4 regions of the Rhizobium sp. P1_E6 genome follow, and region 4 is predicted to be linked to each of the others. Evidence: riboswitches for the same ligand, from Rfam matches in the RefSeq annotation. Region 4 holds a riboswitch; each other region holds the start of a gene.
The links. Region 4 has a riboswitch for cobalamin ahead of nrdH (glutaredoxin-like protein NrdH). Riboswitches for the same ligand answer to the same signal wherever they lie in the genome.

Region 1: another riboswitch for cobalamin. It lies ahead of cobU (bifunctional adenosylcobinamide kinase/adenosylcobinamide-phosphate guanylyltransferase); the one in region 4 lies ahead of nrdH (glutaredoxin-like protein NrdH).
Region 2: another riboswitch for cobalamin. It lies ahead of bluB (5,6-dimethylbenzimidazole synthase); the one in region 4 lies ahead of nrdH (glutaredoxin-like protein NrdH).
Region 3: another riboswitch for cobalamin. It lies ahead of AC1D35_RS17560 (ABC transporter substrate-binding protein); the one in region 4 lies ahead of nrdH (glutaredoxin-like protein NrdH).

Annotation. Positions count from the first base shown of each region.
Region 1 covers NZ_JBFUBG010000001.1:198,340-203,439, forward strand. The annotation lists gene AC1D35_RS00955 (chloride channel protein) at 1-1,577, opposite strand, end outside; cobalamin riboswitch at 1,785-1,933, shown strand; gene cobU (bifunctional adenosylcobinamide kinase/adenosylcobinamide-phosphate guanylyltransferase) at 2,389-2,898, shown strand; gene cobW (cobalamin biosynthesis protein CobW) at 2,903-3,949, shown strand; gene cobN (cobaltochelatase subunit CobN) at 3,959-5,100, shown strand, end outside.
Region 2 covers NZ_JBFUBG010000054.1:27,391-32,490, reverse strand. The annotation lists gene AC1D35_RS22605 (3-deoxy-7-phosphoheptulonate synthase) at 1-777, opposite strand, end outside; gene AC1D35_RS22600 (MFS transporter) at 1,019-2,434, opposite strand; cobalamin riboswitch at 2,586-2,775, shown strand; gene bluB (5,6-dimethylbenzimidazole synthase) at 2,818-3,504, shown strand; gene AC1D35_RS22590 (MFS transporter) at 3,537-5,081, opposite strand.
Region 3 covers NZ_JBFUBG010000033.1:10,502-15,601, forward strand. The annotation lists gene AC1D35_RS17550 (arylsulfatase) at 1-448, shown strand, start outside; gene AC1D35_RS17555 (metallochaperone AztD) at 691-1,923, shown strand; cobalamin riboswitch at 1,979-2,261, shown strand; gene AC1D35_RS17560 (ABC transporter substrate-binding protein) at 2,442-3,473, shown strand; gene AC1D35_RS17565 (iron ABC transporter permease) at 3,470-4,510, shown strand; gene AC1D35_RS17570 (ABC transporter ATP-binding protein) at 4,507-5,100, shown strand, end outside.
Region 4 covers NZ_JBFUBG010000036.1:23,188-28,287, reverse strand. The annotation lists gene metE (5-methyltetrahydropteroyltriglutamate--homocysteine S-methyltransferase) at 1-2,091, shown strand, start outside; cobalamin riboswitch at 2,268-2,494, shown strand; gene nrdH (glutaredoxin-like protein NrdH) at 2,761-2,982, shown strand; gene nrdI (class Ib ribonucleoside-diphosphate reductase assembly flavoprotein NrdI) at 2,996-3,409, shown strand; gene nrdE (class 1b ribonucleoside-diphosphate reductase subunit alpha) at 3,388-5,100, shown strand, end outside.

The DNA.
Region 1 (5,100 bases), on a different contig from region 4:
GTCAGCTGCTGGGCTTCGTCCTGCGCGCTGGTGGGGTTGGCGTAGATTTCCGGTACCAGCACGAGGCCAGCATATTTGTCACCTTCTTCCACGAGGATGACGCGCTGCGTCGAGCCGATCGGGAAGGCCTGCTTGAATTCGTCCAGCGTTATTCCGGGTTTTGCCGTCTTCACGTCCGATCGCATCAGCTTGTCGACGGTCAGGTTGCGGATCCAGCCGACATCATGGGCACTGCGGATGCTTTCGCCGCGCAGATGAAAGCGCCATGTGGCGAAGGAATAGCCGAAGGTCGTGCGCACCACGAGCGAGGAGGTGATGACGGCGGCGAGCACCAAAGCGGTGATCGGAAAGTCGCCGGTGATCTCCAGCGCCAGGAAGGTCATGGTCAACGGCCCGCCGATGACGGCGACGGCCAGCGAACTCATGCCGACGACGGCATAGATAACCGGCGTCAGGCTTGCATCGGCGAAATAAGGAGCCGAGTAGGCGAAGAGCTTGCCAAGCAGCGCACCCATGAAAAGCGAGGCGAAGAACAGGCCGCCCCTGAAACCGGAGCCGATCGAGACGGCTGAGGCCACCGATTTCAGCAGAAACAGGCCGATGAGTGCCGGGATGGTGATCTCATGGGCGAGGTTCAGATGCAGCGCGCCGTGGCCGGCGGCCAGCACCTGCGGCGAGACCAGCGCCAGGAGGCCGACGACGATGCCGCCGAGCGCCGGGCGGAAGGGCAGTGCGATGGAGCTTTTGCGCGCCAGCTCCTCGACGAAGGATACGCCCTGCATGATGAGGATGCCGACGCCGGCGCAGACCGCGCCAAGCAGCAGCGCCGGAACGTAATCGGCCGGGGCGACCGCGCCGAAGCTGCCGACATCGATGATGAAATCGCTGCCGGAGAGCAGACGGGCGACCAGCGTAGCGACAAGAGCGGCGACGACGACAGGCGTCAGAGAGACGATCGTGTAGGTGCCGATGATGAGCTCGAAGGCATAGAAGGCGCCCGTCAGCGGCGCGTTGAAGGCGGCAGCGATAGCGCCCGCCGCACCGCAGCCGACGAGGACGCGCATGTCGGAGCGGCGCAACTGCAGCTTCAGCCCGAATTTCGAGGCGATGCCGGCGGCAAGCTGCGTATAGCCCGCTTCCAGCCCCACAGATGCGCCGAAACCATTGGAGACAAGATTCTGGATGGCGACGAGGATGCTGTCCGTCAGCGACAGGCGGCCGCCATGCAGCGCATTCGCCTCGATCGGGTCGACCATCGGCTTCTTGCGCCATCTGGCGAGAATGAAGATGAGCAGGCCGAGCAGCATGCCGCCGGCAACCGGGGCGGCCATCAGCAGGAACTTGTTGTCGATCTGCGAGGCGCTGAGCCTCGTCGTGCCGTCGATGCCGAAGATCAGCCTGTGCATCTCCTCCGAGACGTAGCTCATGGCGGTGACCGCAAGCCCCGAGGCGATACCGACGAGCGCGCCGGCAAAGACCATGCCCATTTCGCTATGTCGGACGAGCGCGCGCATGCGTCCCGGATCGAGGACTGTGCCAAGAGGGCCGAGGCGGCGGATATCCATTCGGGAGAGCATCATGGGGAAACTAGGCAGCAGGAGTGCAGGTCAAGGGCGGGGCCGCCATCCGCATGAGCGGCAATTGCGGCGAAATACCGGCCGGGCCGTAAAGTTTTTGTGACGTAAGCCTTTGATTAAAGACGATAATATCTGTAGTCTAAGTCGAGATGAGGGCCGTATGCACCCAGTGCGCCAATTGACATGGCGGGGGCGGGGGCCTAACCATGAATAGACATAATGGATGGTTCCGGATCGGCGTTACGCCTTCCGGATGAAAAGGGAATGTGACGGGGCGGACCCAAACCGGGCGCTTTCATCACAGCCGACCCCGCGACTGTAGAGCAGTCAGGGTCTTCCATCCGGCATTTCGACTGCTGCGTCGGCAGCCTGCGTGGTGCAGGCGGGCAAGGCGGGACAGGTGCCGGAAAAGCCACTGGAAATGCATCGTGATCAGCCGGGGCAGGACGCCTCCAATTCTACGAATCGTCCGCCTTTTCACGAGATGCAGCCGGGAAGGCGAGGCAGATCCGCTGGCACGATCAGGGGCGACCGTAAACGGTCGCCCCGGTCGCCGCCGACAACTGCGAGCCAGGAGACCTGCCATCCGTGCCGGGCATAATGCCCATTCTGGGTATTCACCCGCTGCCAGCACGGAGGTTGTCTTGGCTGAAGGATATGATTCAGCGCTGCCTCTGGTGGTGCGGTGGGGTTTCCCCTTCTCCCCCGCGGGGAGAAGGTGGCCCGAAGGGTCGGATGAGGGGGCCGCAGGGTACTCCTGTCATTTGACGCTTTGCTTGTGTTCGGCGCTTTCTGCGAGGGTCGTCCGAGCATGACCGCCACCTTCATCCTCGGCGGTGCCCGCTCCGGCAAATCCCGCTTTGCCGAAAACCTCGTGACAGCCAGCGGCCTCGACCGCCACTACATCGCCACCGGCCGCGCCTGGGACGACGAAATGCGGGCGCGCATCGACCAGCACAAGGCCGACCGCGGCCCTTCCTGGACCACGCATGAGGAGCCGCTGGATCTGACCGAACGCCTTGCCGCCATCGACGGCGAGGGCAGGGCTGTTCTCGTCGACTGCCTGACACTGTGGCTCACCAACCTGATGATGGACGAGCGCGATATCGCCGCCCAGTCCGCCGCCCTTGCCACCTGGCTTCCTACGGCAAAGGCGCGGCTCGTCATCGTTTCCAATGAAGTCGGTCTCGGTATCGTGCCCGAGAATCGCATGGCGCGGGAGTTCCGCGACCATGCCGGCCGGCTGCACCAAATGATCGCGGCAGAAGCCGCGGATGTCTATTTTATCGCGGCAGGACTGCCGCTGAAAATGAAGGGTTAGTTCCATGCAGCAGAAAATCCCCGCAACCGTAATCACCGGCTTCCTCGGCGCCGGCAAGACGACCATGATCCGCAACCTGCTCACCAATGCCGGCGGCAAGAAGATTGCGCTCATCATCAACGAGTTCGGCGATCTCGGCGTCGATGGTGATGTGCTGAAGGGCTGCGGGGCGGAGAACTGCACCGAGGACGATATCATTGAACTCACCAATGGCTGCATCTGCTGCACGGTGGCCGACGATTTCATTCCGACCATGACGAAGCTTCTGGAGCGCGAGCAGCGCCCTGATCATATCGTCATCGAAACCTCGGGTCTTGCTTTGCCGCAGCCGCTGGTAGCCGCTTTCAACTGGCCGGATATTCGCAGCGAAGTCACCGTTGACGGCGTCATCACCGTGGTCGATAGCGCGGCCGTCGCCGCCGGGCGGTTTGCCGATGACCATGATGCCGTCGATGCACGCCGCGTCGAGGATGAATCGCTCGATCATGAAAGCCCGATCGAGGAGCTCTTCGAGGATCAGCTGACCTGCGCCGACCTCATCGTGCTCAACAAGACCGATCTGATCGACGCTGACGGCCTTAGCCGTGTGAAAAGAGAAGTCGCCTCGCGCATCGCCCGCAAGCCTGTGATGATCGAAGCGAAAAATGGCGACGTGCCGGCAAGCGTGCTGCTCGGCCTCGGCATCGGCACGGAAGACGATATCGTCAACCGCAAGTCCCATCACGAGCTGGAGCATGAGGACGGTACGCCGCACGATCACGACGAATTCGACAGTTTCGTCGTCGAGCTCGGCGCTATCGCCGATACATCAGGTTTCGTCGAGAAGCTGAAGCGCATTATCGCCGAGCATGACGTGCTGCGCCTCAAGGGCTTCATCGATGTCTCCGGCAAGCCGATGCGCTTGCAGCTGCAGGCCGTGGGTGCCCGCATCGACCAGTATTTCGACCGCGCCTGGGCGCCGGGCGAAGCACGCAGCACGCGCCTCGTCGTCATCGGCCTGCACGAGATGGATCAGGACGCGGTGCGCAAGGCGATCGTGGCGCTGGTCTAAGGAGTTTCGATGCATCTGCTTCTGGCTCAACAGGGAACGATCAGCGACGGGGACGAGGCCATCGACCTCGGCCAGTCGCCGGGCGATATCCTGTTCCTCTCTGCCGCCGACACCGAGCTTGCGGCAATCGCCGCGGCTCATGGCGGCGGAGCGACGGGGCATTCGCTGAGGCTTGCGAGCCTGATGAGCCTGAAGCATCCGATGTCGGTCGATACCTATATCGAGCGCACGGCGCGGCATGCGAAGCTGATCATCGTGCGGGCGCTGGGTGGGGCGAGCTATTTCCATTATGCGCTGGAGGCGTTGCATGCGGTTGCCGCCCGCAACGGGGCGCTGATTGCGGTGCTGCCGGGGGATGCGCGGCCGGATGCGGGGCTGACGCCGTTTTCGAATGTGGCGCTCGATGATCTCAATGCGCTCTGGGGGTATCTGATCGAGGGTGGTGATGCCAATGCGCGAGGCTTTCTGGCCTATGCGGCGGCGATGCTGTCTGGGGCGGAGAAGCCGGCGCCGGCTGCGCCGCTGATGAAGGCGGGGATCTGGTGGCCGGGGCGGGGGCTTGTCGGGATTGAGGAGTGGAAGGCGGTAGCAGGTTCTGCCTTCTCCCCAGCGGGGAAAAGATGCCCGACGGGGCAGATGAGGGAGGCGAGCGACGGAGGAAGCGAGCAGCGGGAGTACGATGGCGAGGTTTGTGGGGTGGCCCCCTCATCCGACCCTTCGGGCCACCTTCTCCCCGATGGGGAGAAGGGACGGTCGGTGCCGACTGTCGCCATCGCATTCTACCGCGCCCTCGTTCAAAGCGGCGAAACCCGCCCTGTCGAAGCACTCATCGAAGCCTTGCAGGCACAGGGCCTGCGCCCGCTGCCGGTCTTCGCCTACAGCCTCAAGGATCCCATCTCCAAAGGCATACTTGAATCTATCTTCGCCGACCTCAAGCCCGATGTCGTCATCAACACGACCGGCTTTGCCGTCTCCGCACCCGGCGCCGATCGCCAGCCGACAGTGCTGGAGGCCAATGACGCCATCGTGCTGCAGGCGATCTTTTCCGCTTCGTCGCGGGAAGCCTGGGCCGCTTCCTCGCAAGGCTTGTCGGCGCGTGATCTCGGCATGAATGTCGCGCTGCCGGAAGTGGACGGCCGGGTGCTGTCGCG
Region 2 (5,100 bases), on a different contig from region 4:
GTCGACACCGAGCTTGACGGCTTCGGTGATAACGGCCTGGACGTCTGCCGCCTCATAATTCGGGCGCTTGCCGCCGCGCAGGATGATGTGGCAGTCCTCGTTGCCGCGCGTCGAGGCGATCGCTGCCTGTCCGTCCTTGGTGACGGCCGGGAAATGGTGCGGCTGGGAAGCCGCCATGATCGCATCGAGCGCGATGCGCGCGCCGCCATCCGTGCCGTTCTTGAAGCCGATCGGGCAGGAGAGACCCGAGGCGAGCTGGCGGTGGATCTGGCTTTCGGTCGTGCGCGCGCCGATGGCGCCGTAGCTGACGAGGTCGGCGATATATTGCGGCGTGATCGTATCGAGGAATTCGCAGCCGGCCGGCAGGCCCATGGCGTTGATGTCGAGCAGCAGGCGGCGCGCGAGGCGCAGGCCCTCCTCGATACGGTAGCTGCCGTCGAGATGCGGATCGTTCATCAGGCCCTTCCAGCCGACAGTGGTGCGGGGCTTTTCGAAATAGACGCGCATGACGATTTCGAGATCGCCGGAGAGGCGTCGTCGCTGCTCGACCAGGCGGGAGGCGTATTCGCGAGCGGCTGCCGGATCATGGATCGAGCAGGGGCCGATGATGACGAGCTGGCGGTCGTCCTTGCCCGTGAGGATGTTGTGGATCGTGTCGCGCGTACCGGTCACGGTCTCGGTGACGGCGGCGTCACGCGGGATTTCCGAGATGATATCGGCAGGTTTGGTCAGCGGGGTGATCTCGACGATGCGAAGATCATCAATAGTGTCAGTCACGGTATGCTCTCCTGTTTGGTCATACCGTGCGGAACAAAAAAGCCGCCAGGTTGACTAGCGGCTGTTCGGGTTTGTCGTTGCGTTAGTTTCGTCTACGCACAGACCCGCATCCGCTGGAAGCAGCGGTACGAATAAAATCGCGATGCATAAACGGACGAAATCGACATGCAGCCTATGTAGCTATGCCGATGGGAGTTGTCACGCGGAATCTGTGAGAGAAAATGACCGATCCGTGAGGTTTTCAGCGGCTTTCCGCCATTGCCTCTCCTTGTGCCTCTTCCGGCTCTGCATGTCGGTTCTTGCGGCGGCGCGTCGTCAGTTCCTCTCCGGCATTGGCGGGCAGGCGCAGGAAGGTGATGCAGGCAAGGGCGGAGATCGCCGCGACGATGAAGAAGGCGATATGGAAATCGGAAACCAGCAGCTTGCCGCCGTGGAAGCTCGATGAGATTTCCAGGATCGTGCCGGCGACGGCAACGCCCATGGCCATGGAGATGCGCTGCGCCACCGCATTGATGGCGGTTGCCTGGCTGCTGTCGGCCTCGTCCACATCGCCGAAGGCCATGGCGTTGACGCCTGAGAAGGCCATGGAACGCAGCAGGCCGCCGACGAGAAGACAGCCCATGATGACATAGAGCGGCGTTTCGACGGTGAAGAGGCCGTTCACACCGAGGAAGATCGCGGCGAGGAAGGTGGTCAGCGCAATGACGTTACGGAAGCCGAAGGCATTGTAGGTGCGGGTGGCGGCGAATTTCGAGCCCATCGAACCGAGCGCGCTGACGAAGGTGATCGAGCCTGATTGCAGCGGGGTCATGCCGAAGCCGAGCTGCAGCATCAGCGGCATGAGGAAGGGTAACGCGCCGAGCCCCATGCGGAAATTCGAGGCGCCGAGGATCGATGCCCGGAACATCGGATAGCGGAACATTTTCGGGTCGAGCAGCGGATGCGGCGTGCGCCTGGCATGGATGAAATAGAGGATGCCGGAAAGGATGCCGACAGCGACGGTAACATAACCGTAGATGACGGGAACCGCCGGCAGGCTGATGACCGAAAGGCCGAAGACGAAACCGGAAAAGCCGATGCCCGACAGGAAGAAACCCGGAAAATCCATCGGCTTCGGGCTGCGCGGTTCGACAGCCGGCAGGAAGCGGGTGACGAGGATGATGCCGATAATGCCGATCGGCACATTGATCCAGAAGATCCAGTGCCAGCTGAGATAGGTCGTCAGGAAGCCGCCGATCGGCGGTCCCATGATCGGGCCGATCAGCGCCGGAATGGTGAGCCAGGCCATGGCATTCACCAGCTGGTGACGTGGCGTACCGCGTACCAGCAGCAATCGCCCGACCGGCGTCATCATCGAGCCGCCGGCACCCTGAATGAGACGGGAGATGACGAAGGCGGCGATGGAATTGGAGAAAGCGCAGGCGACGGAGCCGACCATGAAGACAAAGATCGCCAGGCGGAAAATATTGCGGGCACCGAAGCGATCCGACATCCAGCCGCTGATCGGAATGAAGATCGCCAAGGCCACGAGGTAGCTCGTTACCGCAAGCTTCAATGCGATCGGCGAAGTGCCTATATCGGCAGCAATCGCAGGCAGGCTGGTGGCAATCACGGTCGAATCCATCTGTTCCATGAACAGGGCGACCGCGAGGATCATCGGCGTTAGACGGGACACGGGCAACCGGAATGCAATGAGAATGAAGGGGCGCTTTCGGCGCCAGTCGGATTCGGGTTTCGTTCTAGGCCAGCATTTCCGGACTGTCCACGAAATGAATGTCGCATGCAGCTTGCCGCCATGCCGTTTCCACGCCATAGATCAGCCGTCAGGTGCCCGTTTTCACAGGCGGGAGAATCGGGAATCCGGTGCGAGACCGGAACGTGCCCAACGCTGTAAGGCTGACGCTTGCCGCTTATCACGCCACTGGCCGCAAGGCCGGGAAGGCTGCGGCGAAGCGAATGAAGCCAAGTCAGAAGACCGGCCTGGCAAGATAGACCCAACCCGCGCGGACGGCGGGCGGTTGCGTTGTTGGGGATTTGACGATGCGACCCATTGATGATGCCGCTTGCCCGGCATCCGGTTTTTCTGCGGCCGAACGCGAGGCCGTCTATCATGCGATCATGACGCGGCGCGATGTGCGTAGCCAGTTCCTGCCCGATCCCTTGCCGGATGATCTCGTCACAAGGCTGCTGACGGCGGCGCATCACGCGCCTTCGGTCGGCTTCATGCAGCCGTGGAATTTCATTCTGGTGAAGAGTGCCGAGGTCAGGGCGCGGGTGCGCGATGCTTTCATGAAGGCGAATGAGGAAGCGGCCCGCATGTTCGACAGCGAACGGCAGGAAAAATACCGTTCGCTGAAGCTCGAAGGCATTGTCGAGGCGCCACTCGGCATCTGCGTGACCTGCGATCCTACCCGCAGCGGCAGCGTGGTACTGGGGCGCACGCATAATCCGCGTATGGACAGCTATTCCACCGTCTGCGCCATCCAGAACCTGTGGCTTGCTGCCAGAGCGGAAGGCGTCGGCATCGGCTGGGTCAGCATCTTTCGCGAGGGCGACCTGAAGGAAATCCTCGGCATTCCCGATCATATCGAGGTGGTGGGCTGGCTCTGCGCCGGCTTCGTCGAACGGCTCTACGAGCAGCCGGAACTGGCGGTCAAAGGCTGGCGGCAAAGGATGCCGCTGGAAGAACTGGTCTTCCATGACGGCTGGGGGCAGGTTGAAGGCTAGACCGCGCCGGGTTGAGCCGGCGCGGGTCTGCATCATTGGGCTGGCTGGCTATCGCATTCCCTGGCGCAAACAGGGGCTTTCCAATGGCCGAAGACGAGGAAGCTCGCGGCGGCCATCAGCCAGACGCCGACGGCGCCGTAGAGCATGACTGCGCCGAATCCCTGGACGAGCGCATCATGCACCGTCGCGGCCGGGATATCGGGCAGGGAGGCGATATTGCCGGCGGAAATGCGTTCGGCAGCCAAGCGGAGATCGTCCGCCGCCATCGATGACGGCAGGACGCTCTTCAGATGCGAGAAGACGCCGTTGAAGAGGATGAAGCCCATGACGGCGATGTTGATGGCGAGCGAGATCATACGGGCGCTCATGTCGATACCGGAGGCCATGCCGGCACGATCGCTGGAGACGGCACCCGTCGTCGTATTGCTGACCGGAGTGTTGGTGAAGCCCAATCCGATGCCTGAGAGCAGGGCGCCAGGCATCATGGTCAGCCAGCTTGGCTCGGTGGCGGCGCTGCCAGACTTCATCAACAGGAAGCCGAGGCCGATGGTGAAGAGACCGCCGGGAATGACGAGGCCCGGCCGGTAGCGGAGCGAAAGACGCTCGGCAAACGGCGGCACGACAAGGGTCGGCAGCGTATAGGCCAGCAGCGAGAGACCGGCGGCAAGGCTGCCGTAGCCGAGGCCGGCCTGATACCAGATCGGCAGATAGATCATGAAGGGCCAGAAGCTGATGTTCATGGCAGCCGAGCCGATGATCGCACCCGAGAAAGTGCGGATGCGGAAGACCGAGGCATCGAACATGGGCCGCGGGTTCAGCCACTCGGCAATGACGAAGGCGATAAGGCTTACCGCGCAAAGAGCGATAATGGCGAGTGCCGTGGGGCTGGCAAAGCCCAGGGCCGGCCCCTGCGTGATGAAGAAGGCGAGGCAGAAGACCGATAGTGAAAGGGTGGCGATGCCGGCAATATCAAGCCGTCCCGCACCCGGGTCGCGCGATTCCTCAATGCCTGTCACAGCGAGGGCTATGGTGATGACGGCAAGGACCGCATGAATGAGAAACACCCATTGCCAGCCGGCGGCTGCCACGATGGCAACGCCGATGATCGGGCCGAAGCCGAGGCCGATCCCGAAGATGATGCCCCACCAGCCGAAGGCCATGCTGCGGGCGCGGCCCTCCCGGAATTGATGGGAGAGAACGGCGACCTGGCAGATCAGCATGATGCCGCCGCTCATACCCTGCAGAAAGCGGGCAGCAATCAGCAGCGAGGCATCCTGCGCAAGGCCGGCGACGAGCGAGGTGAGGCCGAAGGCGGTAATGCCGATGAGGAAGACGCGCTTGCGGCCGTAACGATCGGCAAAGGTGCCGGCCGCCATCAGCACGGTGGTGACGGCAATCGTGTAGGCGTTCATGATCCATTGCAGCGCGCTGAAATCGGCATGCAGCACCTTTTCAAGCGTCGGCAGAATTGCCGGGACGCTCGATATTTCAAGGCCGAACATGAGCGAGGAGAGGCAAGCGGCCATCAGGGCGATAATGCCTCTGAAACGTGAGGAAGGAGGGGAGGCAGGGGTCATGCTTTGGCCTTTCGACGTT
Region 3 (5,100 bases), on a different contig from region 4:
CCTGACCGGCTATACCGCCGGCACCAAGACGTTCAAGGTGCATCTCGACGGCTACAATCTCATGCCCTTCCTGTCTGGAAGCGTAAACGAGACGCCGCGCCGCGATTTCCTCTACTGGAACGACGATGGCGAATTGGTCGCCGTCCGCGTGCTGAACTGGAAGGTCGTCTTCAAGTCGCAGGATCACACGGGCATCGGCGTCTGGCGCCAGCCATTCACCGAACTCAGGGCCCCGCTCCTCTTCAATCTCCGGGCCGACCCGTTCGAACGCGGCGACGAATCCATCGAATACGAAAAATGGTTCTTCGACCGCGCCTTCGTCATCGTTCCCTCGCAGGCGATCGTCGGGAAATGGCTGCAAAGCTTCGCGGAATTCCCCGTCCGTCAGAAGCCCGCGAGCTTCAATCTCGACGAGGTCATGCAGAAACTGTCGGCGCCGAAGAACTGATTGCAAAACATCACCGCAGCGAGGCGGCCGTCGCGCCGCCTGCTGCAGCCGACGTTCCCCTCCACCGGCAACAGTTCTCACTGCCCGTGCTTGACGTTGCGATCCGGTCACGATGAAAGCCGGCCAAACATCAAACGAGGCCAGCGCCCTAATTTCCCAAAAATCCGACAGCCAGGACTGGACAAGGCAAATGTAACTTTATAACAACGAAGATGTAATGTTATTACATTAAAGGAGATTTCATGTCCCGGCGCCTTTTCGCTGTCTTCGCAGTCGCCACCGCGCTCACCTCCGCCGCCCTGCCATCGGCTTCCCGCGCAGAGGAGGAACAGCAGGAAAGCTGGCGGCTTTTCGTGGCTGATCACAGCCTGCCGGTCGTCCGCGCCATCGATCTTGCGAGCGGCAGACAGATCGGTCGCTTCGATCTCAAGGGCTATGCCGCCCTGTCGCTGAGCGACACCGGGCGCACGGTCTTTGCGGTCCAGGGCGATGAGAATATCGTTCATGTCATCGATACCGGCATTGTCCTTTCCGATCATGGGGAGCATCGCGATCTCGAAGTGACGCCGCCGAAGCTGATCGGCGCGACGATAAAGGGCGAGAAGCCCGGCCATGTCGTGACGCATGGCGATGACGTGGCGATCTTCTACGACCGCACCGACCGCTTCGATCTCCTGAGGGAAAGTAGTCTGCTGCAGGCAAAGCCGGAGCCGAAGGCTTTCAACACCATCGCCGCCCATCACGGCGTCGCGGTGCCGATGGGCAATCACCTGCTGGTTTCAGTGCCGAACATGCAGGCGCCGGTCAAGGAAGGCGAGTTGCCGCCGCGCCTTGGCCTGCGCGTGCTCGACCGTGACGGACAACAGGTGGGCGATGTCGCGCCCTGCACCGGCCTGCATGGCGAGGCGACCTCCGCCCGCCTCGTCGCCTTCGGTTGCGAGGAAGGCGTGCTCGTCGCCCGCCCCGGCGGCACGAAAGGCCCCAAACTGGAGATGCTCGGCTATGGCGCGTCGCTGCCGCAAGGCAAGGTCTCGACCCTGCTCGGCGGGCGCTCCATGCAGTTCTTCCTCGGCAATTACGGGGAGGACAAGGTGGTGCTGATCGATCCCGACAGCACCGAAACACCCTACCGCGTCATAGACCTTCCGACCCGCCGCGTCGATTTCGTGCTCGATCCGGCACGGTTCCAGAATGCCTATATCCTCACCGAGGACGGCAAGCTGCACCTGCTCGATACGGTGAAGGGCGAGATCGTCAGATCGGAAACCGTCACGGAGCCCTACAGCAAGGATGGGCATTGGCGCGATCCGCGGCCGCGGCTGGCCGTGGCCGGCGATAATATCGCCATCACCGATCCTCGCCACAGCCTGATCCGCCTCGTCAGTAGCGAAACGCTGAAGGAAACGCGCACGATCCCCGTCGACGGCCAACCCTTCGCGCTCGTCGCCGCCGGCGGCTCGGGCGCCAGCCACTGAGCGGCTCCGGACCCGGGACACTTTGCATCCGGTGCTTGACGTCGCCCACGGCGGCGTCATAGATCAGGACGACGGTTCCCCGAGGAGAGCTTCGAGGGGATTAATAGGGAACACGGTGCGGACGACCCAAAAGGGACCAAGACCGTGGCTGCCCCCGCAACTGTAAGCGGATTGCTGGTTATATCCCGGAATGTATGGTGCGCCATTCATATCAGGACATGACAAGCGAGCCGGTCACTCCAAGGCCTCAGGGCCATGCCACTGTGCGAAAGCGCGGGAAGGCAGATGACCGACTGACATCCGTGAGCCAGGAGACCTGCCGTCAATCACGATCCAATCAGCCGGGCGGGGATGCCCGGACAAGGAGCAGACATGATTGACCTTAATCCCTGCCGCTTGCCGCATGCGATCCGTCCCGATTGGACCACCCGCCGCTAGCCCTCTCCCTCCACGCTTGGCTCACGCATCTGCGCGCGCCGGCGTCCGCTAGCCCTTTTCCTTCCGATCGAGAGTTTCCAATGCGCCAGTTACTTCCAGGCTTTTCCCTTGCGCTCGGGCTCGCCGGCTTTTGCCTGGCCGGCCTCGCAGCCCCCGCCTTCGCCGCCACCCGATACCCCCTCACCCTTACCAATTGCGGCCAGCCGGTCACGTTCGACAAGGCACCGGCCAAGATCGTTTCGATCGGCCAAGGCATGACCGAAGTGCTCTTCTCGCTCGGCCTTGCCGACAAGATCGCCGGCACGGCCGTCTGGGTCGGCCCGGTCCTGCCGCAATATGCCGACGCCAACAGCAGGATCAAACGACTGGCTGACAATGACCCGAGCTTCGAATCCGTCGTCGGTGTCGAGCCCGATCTGGTGGCTGCCGAATTCGAATGGCATGTCGGTACGCAGGGGTCCGTCGGCAAGCGCGAGCAGTTCAAAGATCTCGGCATCAACACCTATGTCGCGCCTGCCGATTGCGTCGCCAAGATCAACGCCGATGGCGGTGATGGCGTGCGCAAGGAGTTGTTCACGATGGACCTGATCTATCAGGAAATCACCGAACTCTCTGAAATCTTCGACATCAAGGACCGCGGCGACAGGCTGATCGCCGACCTGAAAAAGCGCGAGGCCGATGCCGCCGCATCCGTTGCCGGCGCTGCCGCAAAGAACCTGCCCGTCGTCTTCTGGTTCTCCAGTAAGGAGGTCAAGGGTGATGCCTTCATCGCCGGCAAGAACAGCGCACCGGCCTATATCCTGAAGACGCTCGGCGCGAAAAACGTCGTCAGCACGGAAGAGGAATGGCCCCTCGTCGGTTGGGAAACCATTGCGCAGGCCAATCCCGCTGTCATCGTCATAGCCACCATGGACCGCCGTCGCTATGCCGCCGACGATCCCAAGGTGAAGGTGGATTTCCTGGAGAATGATCCGGTCACCAGTGAACTCGATGCGGTGAAAAACAAGCGCTTCATCATGATGGACGCGCAGTCGATGAACCCGACGATCCGCACGATCGACGGTATCGAAACGCTCGCAAAGGGCATCAAGTCCTTCGGTCTGACGCAGTGAGCCAGGCTGCCTTGCGACAGAGGAAATGGTGGGCGCTCGCCGCGCTCACCATCGCCGCCTTCGTCCTGCTCGGGCTGGTGGTGAGCCTTGCCGTGTCTATAGGCGAGATCGCCATTCCTCTCGCCACCACGGCAAAGGCGGTGTCCAACCGCCTGTTCGGCACGGCATTCGAACTCAGCCGCATTCATCAGGGCATCGTCTGGGATTACCGCCTCAGCCGCGCGCTGGTGGCGGCCAGTGCCGGTGCGTCGCTGGCGCTCTGCGGCACGGTGTTGCAGGCGCTGCTGCGCAATCCGCTCGCCGAACCCTATGTGCTCGGCATTTCGGCCGGCGCCTCTACCGGGGCCGTCTGCGTCATGATATCAGGCTTCGGCTATGGCGTGCTCAGCCTCTCCGCCGGCGCCTTCATCGGCGCCGTCATTGCCTTCCTGCTGGTCGGCATTCTGGCAGCCGGTGTGGGCGGCACCAGCGAGCGCATCATTCTCTGCGGCGTGGCGGGCTCGCAGCTCTTCAATGCGCTGACCTCCTATATCGTCACCACGTCGGCCAATGCAGAACAGGCCCGCGGCGTGCTCTTCTGGCTGTTGGGGTCGCTGAGCGGCGTGCGCTGGCCGGATGTCTATCTCTCCCTGCCGGTCGCACTGACAGGCTTCGTCATCTGCCTTGCCCATGTGCGTGCGCTGGATGCCTTCGCCTTCGGCACGGATGCCGCAGCTTCCCTCGGCATCGCCGTGCGCCGGGTGCAGTTCACCCTGCTCGCCGTCACGGCTACGATGACCGCAAGCGTCGTCAGCATGGTCGGCTCCATCGGCTTCGTCGGCCTCGTCATTCCCCATGCCGCCCGCTTCCTGGTCGGCCCAGCCCATGGCCGCCTGCTGCCGGCGACAGCGCTTGGCGGGGCGATCTTCATGGTCGGCGCCGACATCGTCTCGCGCATCATCATTCCGCAGCAGATCCTGCCGATCGGCGTCGTCACCGCGCTCTTCGGCGCCCCGGCCTTCGCCATCATCCTTTATCGCGTGCGGAGAAGCGCATGAGCATATCAGTCGACAAGGTCACCTATGCCGCCGGCAATACCGTCATCGTCAATGGCGTCAGCATATCGGTCAAAAAGGGCAAGGTGCTCGGCCTGCTCGGGCCGAACGGCTCCGGAAAATCGAGTCTGCTCCGCCTGATCTGCCGGCTGCGGCAGGTCAGATCCGGCATCATCCGCCTCGGCGACGATGATGTCTCCGGCCTCTCGCGCGCCGCCCTTGCCCGCCGCATCGCTTTCGTCGAGCAGCAGACGACGACGGATACGCAGCTCACCGTGCGCGATATCGTCCGCCTCGGCCGCACGCCGCATCGCGGCCTCCTCTCGTCCTGGGCACCCGATGACGATGCCGCGGTCGAAGAAGCACTCGCCCGCGTCGACATGGGCGAACGCGCCGGCCAGCTCTGGCAGACACTGTCTGGCGGCGAGCGGCAACGGGTGCATATCGCCAGGGCGCTGGCCCAGACCCCAAGCGAACTGCTGCTCGACGAGCCGACCAACCATCTCGATATCCAGCACCAGCTCGATATCCTGGCCCTGGTCGCCAAACTCGGCCTCACCTCCATCATCGCGCTGCACGATCTCAATCTGGCA
Region 4 (5,100 bases):
GCCATTCCTTCGACCTATGGCTGGAAGGGCGGCCCTGTTGCGCTCGATACCTATTTCGCCATGGCGCGCGGCTCGACCGGCGATGCGGCGCATGCCGATTGCGGCCATCAGCACCATCACGGACATGGCGTGCCGGCGCTGGAAATGACGAAGTGGTTCGACACGAACTATCACTACATGGTGCCGGAACTCGGTCCCGATCAGTCCTTTGCGCTGACGGCAAACAAGCCGCTCGATGCCTTCATCGAAGCCAAGACCCTTGGCATACACACCCGGCCGGTCATCCTCGGTCCGGTCACCTTCCTGAAACTCGCCAAGGGAACCGATGACGGTTTTGCGCCGATCAGCCTGCTGGAGCGCCTGTTGCCGGTCTATGCGAGGGTGCTGGCGGAGCTGAGTGCTGCCGGTGCCGACTGGGTGCAGATCGACGAACCGTGCCTGGTGCTGGATCTAACGGGAGAAGAGCAGGCGGCGCTGAAACATGCCTATCGCGCGCTGCATGAGCTGGTGCCGAACCTGAAGATCATGCTTGCCACTTATTTCGGCGACATAGGTGACAACCTGCCGACGGTGCTTGCGCTTCCGGTCGCGGGCCTGCATGTCGATCTCGTTCGTGCTCCGCGGCAGATCGAAGCCCTTCTCGATGCGCCCGGCGACCTGACGCTGTCGCTTGGCGTCATCGACGGGCGCAATATCTGGAAGGCGGATCTGGCTGCGATCCTGAAAAGGATCGAGCCGCTGATCCAGCATTTCGGTGCTGACCGGCTGCAGATCGCGCCGTCATGCTCCCTGCTACATGTGCCGATCGATCTGGAGTTGGAAACCGGACTGGACGACGAGCTGAGGTCATGGCTCGCTTTCGCGACCCAGAAGCTGGACGAACTTGTAGCGTTAGGCGACCCCGGCACGGCTTCAGAGGTGATCGCGGCCGCGTCGCGAGCCGTTGGCTTGCGTGCTGCATCAGTGCGCGTGCATGACATGAAGGTCAGGCAGCGGGTTGCCGCAATCGACGAGGCGATGAAGACACGCAGCAGTGACTTTGCGGAGCGCACCGGCCTGCAGGATCGAAAGCTTCGGCTGCCGCTTTTCCCGACGACGACGATTGGCTCCTTTCCGCAGACGGCTGATGTGCGCAAATCTCGCTCTGCTTTCACAAAGGGGGCGATCAGCGAGGCGGATTATGATGCCTTCCTGAAGAAGGAGACCGAAGCGGCGATCCGCTGGCAGGAGGAAATCGGCCTCGATGTGCTCGTCCATGGCGAATTCGAGCGCAACGACATGGTGCAGTATTTCGGCGAGCAGCTTTCCGGCTTCGCCTTCACGCAGCATGCCTGGGTGCAGAGCTATGGTTCCCGTTATGTCCGTCCACCGATCATCTTCGGCGACGTTTCCCGTCCCGTACCGATGACGGTCGAATGGTGGCGCTATGCGCAGTCGCTGACGGAGAAGCCGGTGAAGGGCATGCTGACGGGGCCGGTGACGATCCTCAACTGGTCCTTCGTTCGCGACGATCTCTCCCGCGCCGATGTCAGCCGGCAGATCGCGCTGGCGATCCGCGACGAGGTGTTTGATCTCGAACAGGCGGGTGCGGCGATGATCCAGATCGACGAGGCGGCCCTTCGCGAAGGTCTGCCGTTGCGCAAAGTGGACTGGAAGACCTATCTCGACTGGGCGGTGGAAAGCTTCCGCCTGTGCTCATCCGGTGTTTCCGACGAAACCCAGATCCACACGCATATGTGCTACTCGGAGTTCAATCAGATTATCGACGCCATTGCGGCCATGGATGCCGACGTGATTTCCATCGAGACCTCACGCTCGAAGATGGAACTGCTGGAAGCCTTCCGCAGCTATAAATATCCGAACGAGATCGGTCCCGGCGTTTATGACATCCATTCGCCGCGCGTTCCCGATGTCGAGGAAATGGCCGAGCTTCTGACGCTGGCGCGCGAGCGTCTGACGGATGGACAGCTCTGGATCAATCCCGATTGCGGATTGAAGACCCGTAAGTGGGAAGAAGTGCGCCCGGCGCTCGTCAACATGGTGGCCGCCGCCCGGCTGTTACGTGGTGCCGCAGTGATGACTCACGTCTGAGCGCCTGTTCGATTCCTGGAGAGCCGGCTATAGGTCGGCTCTCGCCTCGGCGGCCTTCTCCACAGCCTGCTGCTGTTAACCAGCCGTTATCCATGTTTTTCACAGGAATGTAGCAATTTCAAACATGCCGTAACGCGACGCACAAACCATCCGTTGACGTCAACTTCGATTCGAGTACTATATCTAGTGTTCAAGGTTCCTTCGATTCGTCAGGATTGAGGGCTAAGACGGGAATACGGTGCGTTTTGCCATGAAGGCGAAACAAGGCCGGAGCTGCCCCCGCAACTGTAAGCGGCGAGCAACTGTCCGATTTCAGGTCACTGAGGCATGATGCTTTGGGAAGGCTGCGGGCAGGGTGCTTCGACCCGCGAGCCAGGAGACCTGCCTTGAACGAGAAACGTCCACGGGCGGGGTGTCCGGAAGGTTGTGTGCATGTCAGGCGGATCAAATCCGCACCTGTTGCGCTGCCCCGAACGTCCGCATGAGCACTTCGGGGTTGAAGTCATGTTGAGAGCATCAAAACCGCCGCCGATGCACATCCTGCGAGGGATAATGCCAGGCGTGTAGAGCGCCAACTTTGTCAGATCATTCTCAAGCGTTGCCCCGGACGCCGTAAGGCGCCCGACCCTAGTTCTGCGTCCGGAATCCATTGACATCACGAGGAACATGATGAGCGTTACCGTTTACAGCAAGCCTGCCTGCGTTCAGTGCACCGCGACCTACCGCGCCCTCGACCGTCTGGGCGTAGACTATGAAATCATCGACATTTCCGAAGATGCCGACGCGCTCGATCGCGTGCGCGGCATGGGCTACATGCAGGTTCCGGTCGTCGTTGCCGGTGAGAACCATTGGGCGGGCTTCCGCCCTGATATGATCAGCGCGCTCTCCTGATCGGAGAAGAACGGTGGGCCTGATCGTCTATTATTCCAGCCGGTCCGAAAATACCCATCGTTTCGTCGAGAAGCTGGGACTGCGCGCGGCGCGCATTCCCGTAGGCGCTGAAGACATCCACATCCGCGAACCCTATGTGCTGATCTCGCCCACCTATTGCGGGGATGGCGGCCCAGGGGTCGTAAAGGGGGCCGTGCCCAAGCAGGTGATCCGTTTCCTCAACGATGCGGAAAACCGCTCCAACATCCGTGGCGTCATTGCTGCGGGCAACAGCAATTTCGGCGAGACCTACGGGCTTGCCGGCGACGTGATCTCGCAGAAGTGCCAGGTGCCGTACCTCTACCGGTTCGAGCTTCTGGGGACTGCCGAGGATGTCGCCAATGTCAAAGACGGGATGGGACGATTTTGGACACGGGGACAAATCTGACGCGGGATGCGGGCGCAAAACCGCTAAAGGCAGCGGACGTGCTGGATTATCACGCGCTGAACGCAATGCTGAACCTCTATGACGAGCTGGGCAAGATCCAGCTCGACAAGGATCGCATGGCGGCCAAGCAGTATTTCCTGCAGCACGTGAACCAGAACACGGTGTTCTTCCATAATCTCCGGGAGAAACTCGATTATCTGGTCACGGAAGGTTATTACGAGCAGGAAGTGCTCGATCAGTATTCCTTCAATTTCGTCCGCGACCTCTTCGACGAAGCCTATGCCAAGAAGTTCCGTTTCCCGACTTTCCTCGGCGCCTTCAAATACTACACCAGCTATACGCTGAAGACATTCGACGGAAAGCGCTATCTCGAGCGCTACGAAGATCGTATCTGCATGGTGGCACTGGCGCTTGCCCGAGGCGATGAGCAGCTCGCCCGCGATCTAGTCGAGGAGATCATTACCGGCCGTTTCCAGCCGGCAACGCCGACCTTCCTCAACGCCGGCAAGAAGCAGCGCGGCGAGCTCGTCTCCTGCTTCCTGCTGCGCGTCGAAGACAATATGGAATCAATCGGCCGCTCCATCAATTCGGCGCTGCAGCTTTCCAAGCGCGGCGGCGGGGTAGCGCTTTCGCTGACCAATATTCGCGAGTCCGGCGCGCCGATCAAGCAGATCGAAAACCAGTCTTCCGGTATCATCCCGGTCATGAAGCTGCTGGAAGACAGCTTTTCCTATGCCAACCAGCTCGGTGCTCGGCAGGGTGCGGGTGCCGTCTATCTCAACGCCCACCATCCCGACATCATGCGCTTCCTCGATACCAAGCGCGAAAATGCCGACGAAAAGATCCGCATCAAGACGCTGTCGCTCGGCGTCGTCGTGCCCGACATCACCTTCGAGCTCGCCAAGAACAATGAGGATATGTACCTCTTCTCGCCCTATGACGTGGAGCGGGTCTATGGCGTGCCCTTTACCGAGATATCGGTGACGGAAAAGTACCGCGAGATGGTGGCGGATGCCCGTATCACCAAGAAGAAGATCAAGGCGCGCGAATTCTTCCAGGTGATTGCGGAGATCCAATTCGAGAGCGGCTATCCCTACATCATGTTCGAAGACACGGTGAACCGGGCAAACCCGATCGCCGGCCGCATCAGCATGAGCAATCTCTGCTCGGAAATCCTGCAGGTCAGCGAAGCGAGTGAATTCAACGACGACCTTTCCTATAAGGTGATGGGCAAGGATATCTCCTGCAATCTCGGCTCGTTGAATATCGCCATGGCGATGGATTCGTCCGATTTCGGCAAGACGATCGAGACCTCGATCCGGGCGCTGACAGCCGTTTCTGACATGAGTCATATCTCCTCGGTGCCGTCGATCGAGAAGGGCAATGATGACAGCCACGCGATCGGCCTGGGACAGATGAACCTGCATGGATATCTCGCCCGCGAGCGCATCCATTACGGTTCGGAAGAGGGCGTCGATTTCACCAATATCTATTTCTACACGGTGACCTATCACGCGATCCGCGCCTCCAACCGCCTTGCGGTCGAGCGTGGTGCGAGCTTCAAGGGCTTCGAGAATTCGAAATATGCCTCCGGCGACTATTTCGACAAATATACCGACCGGGAATGGAAGCCGGCTACCGAGAGGGTGCAGGCGCTGTTTGATGACGCCGGCATCCATATCCCGACGCAG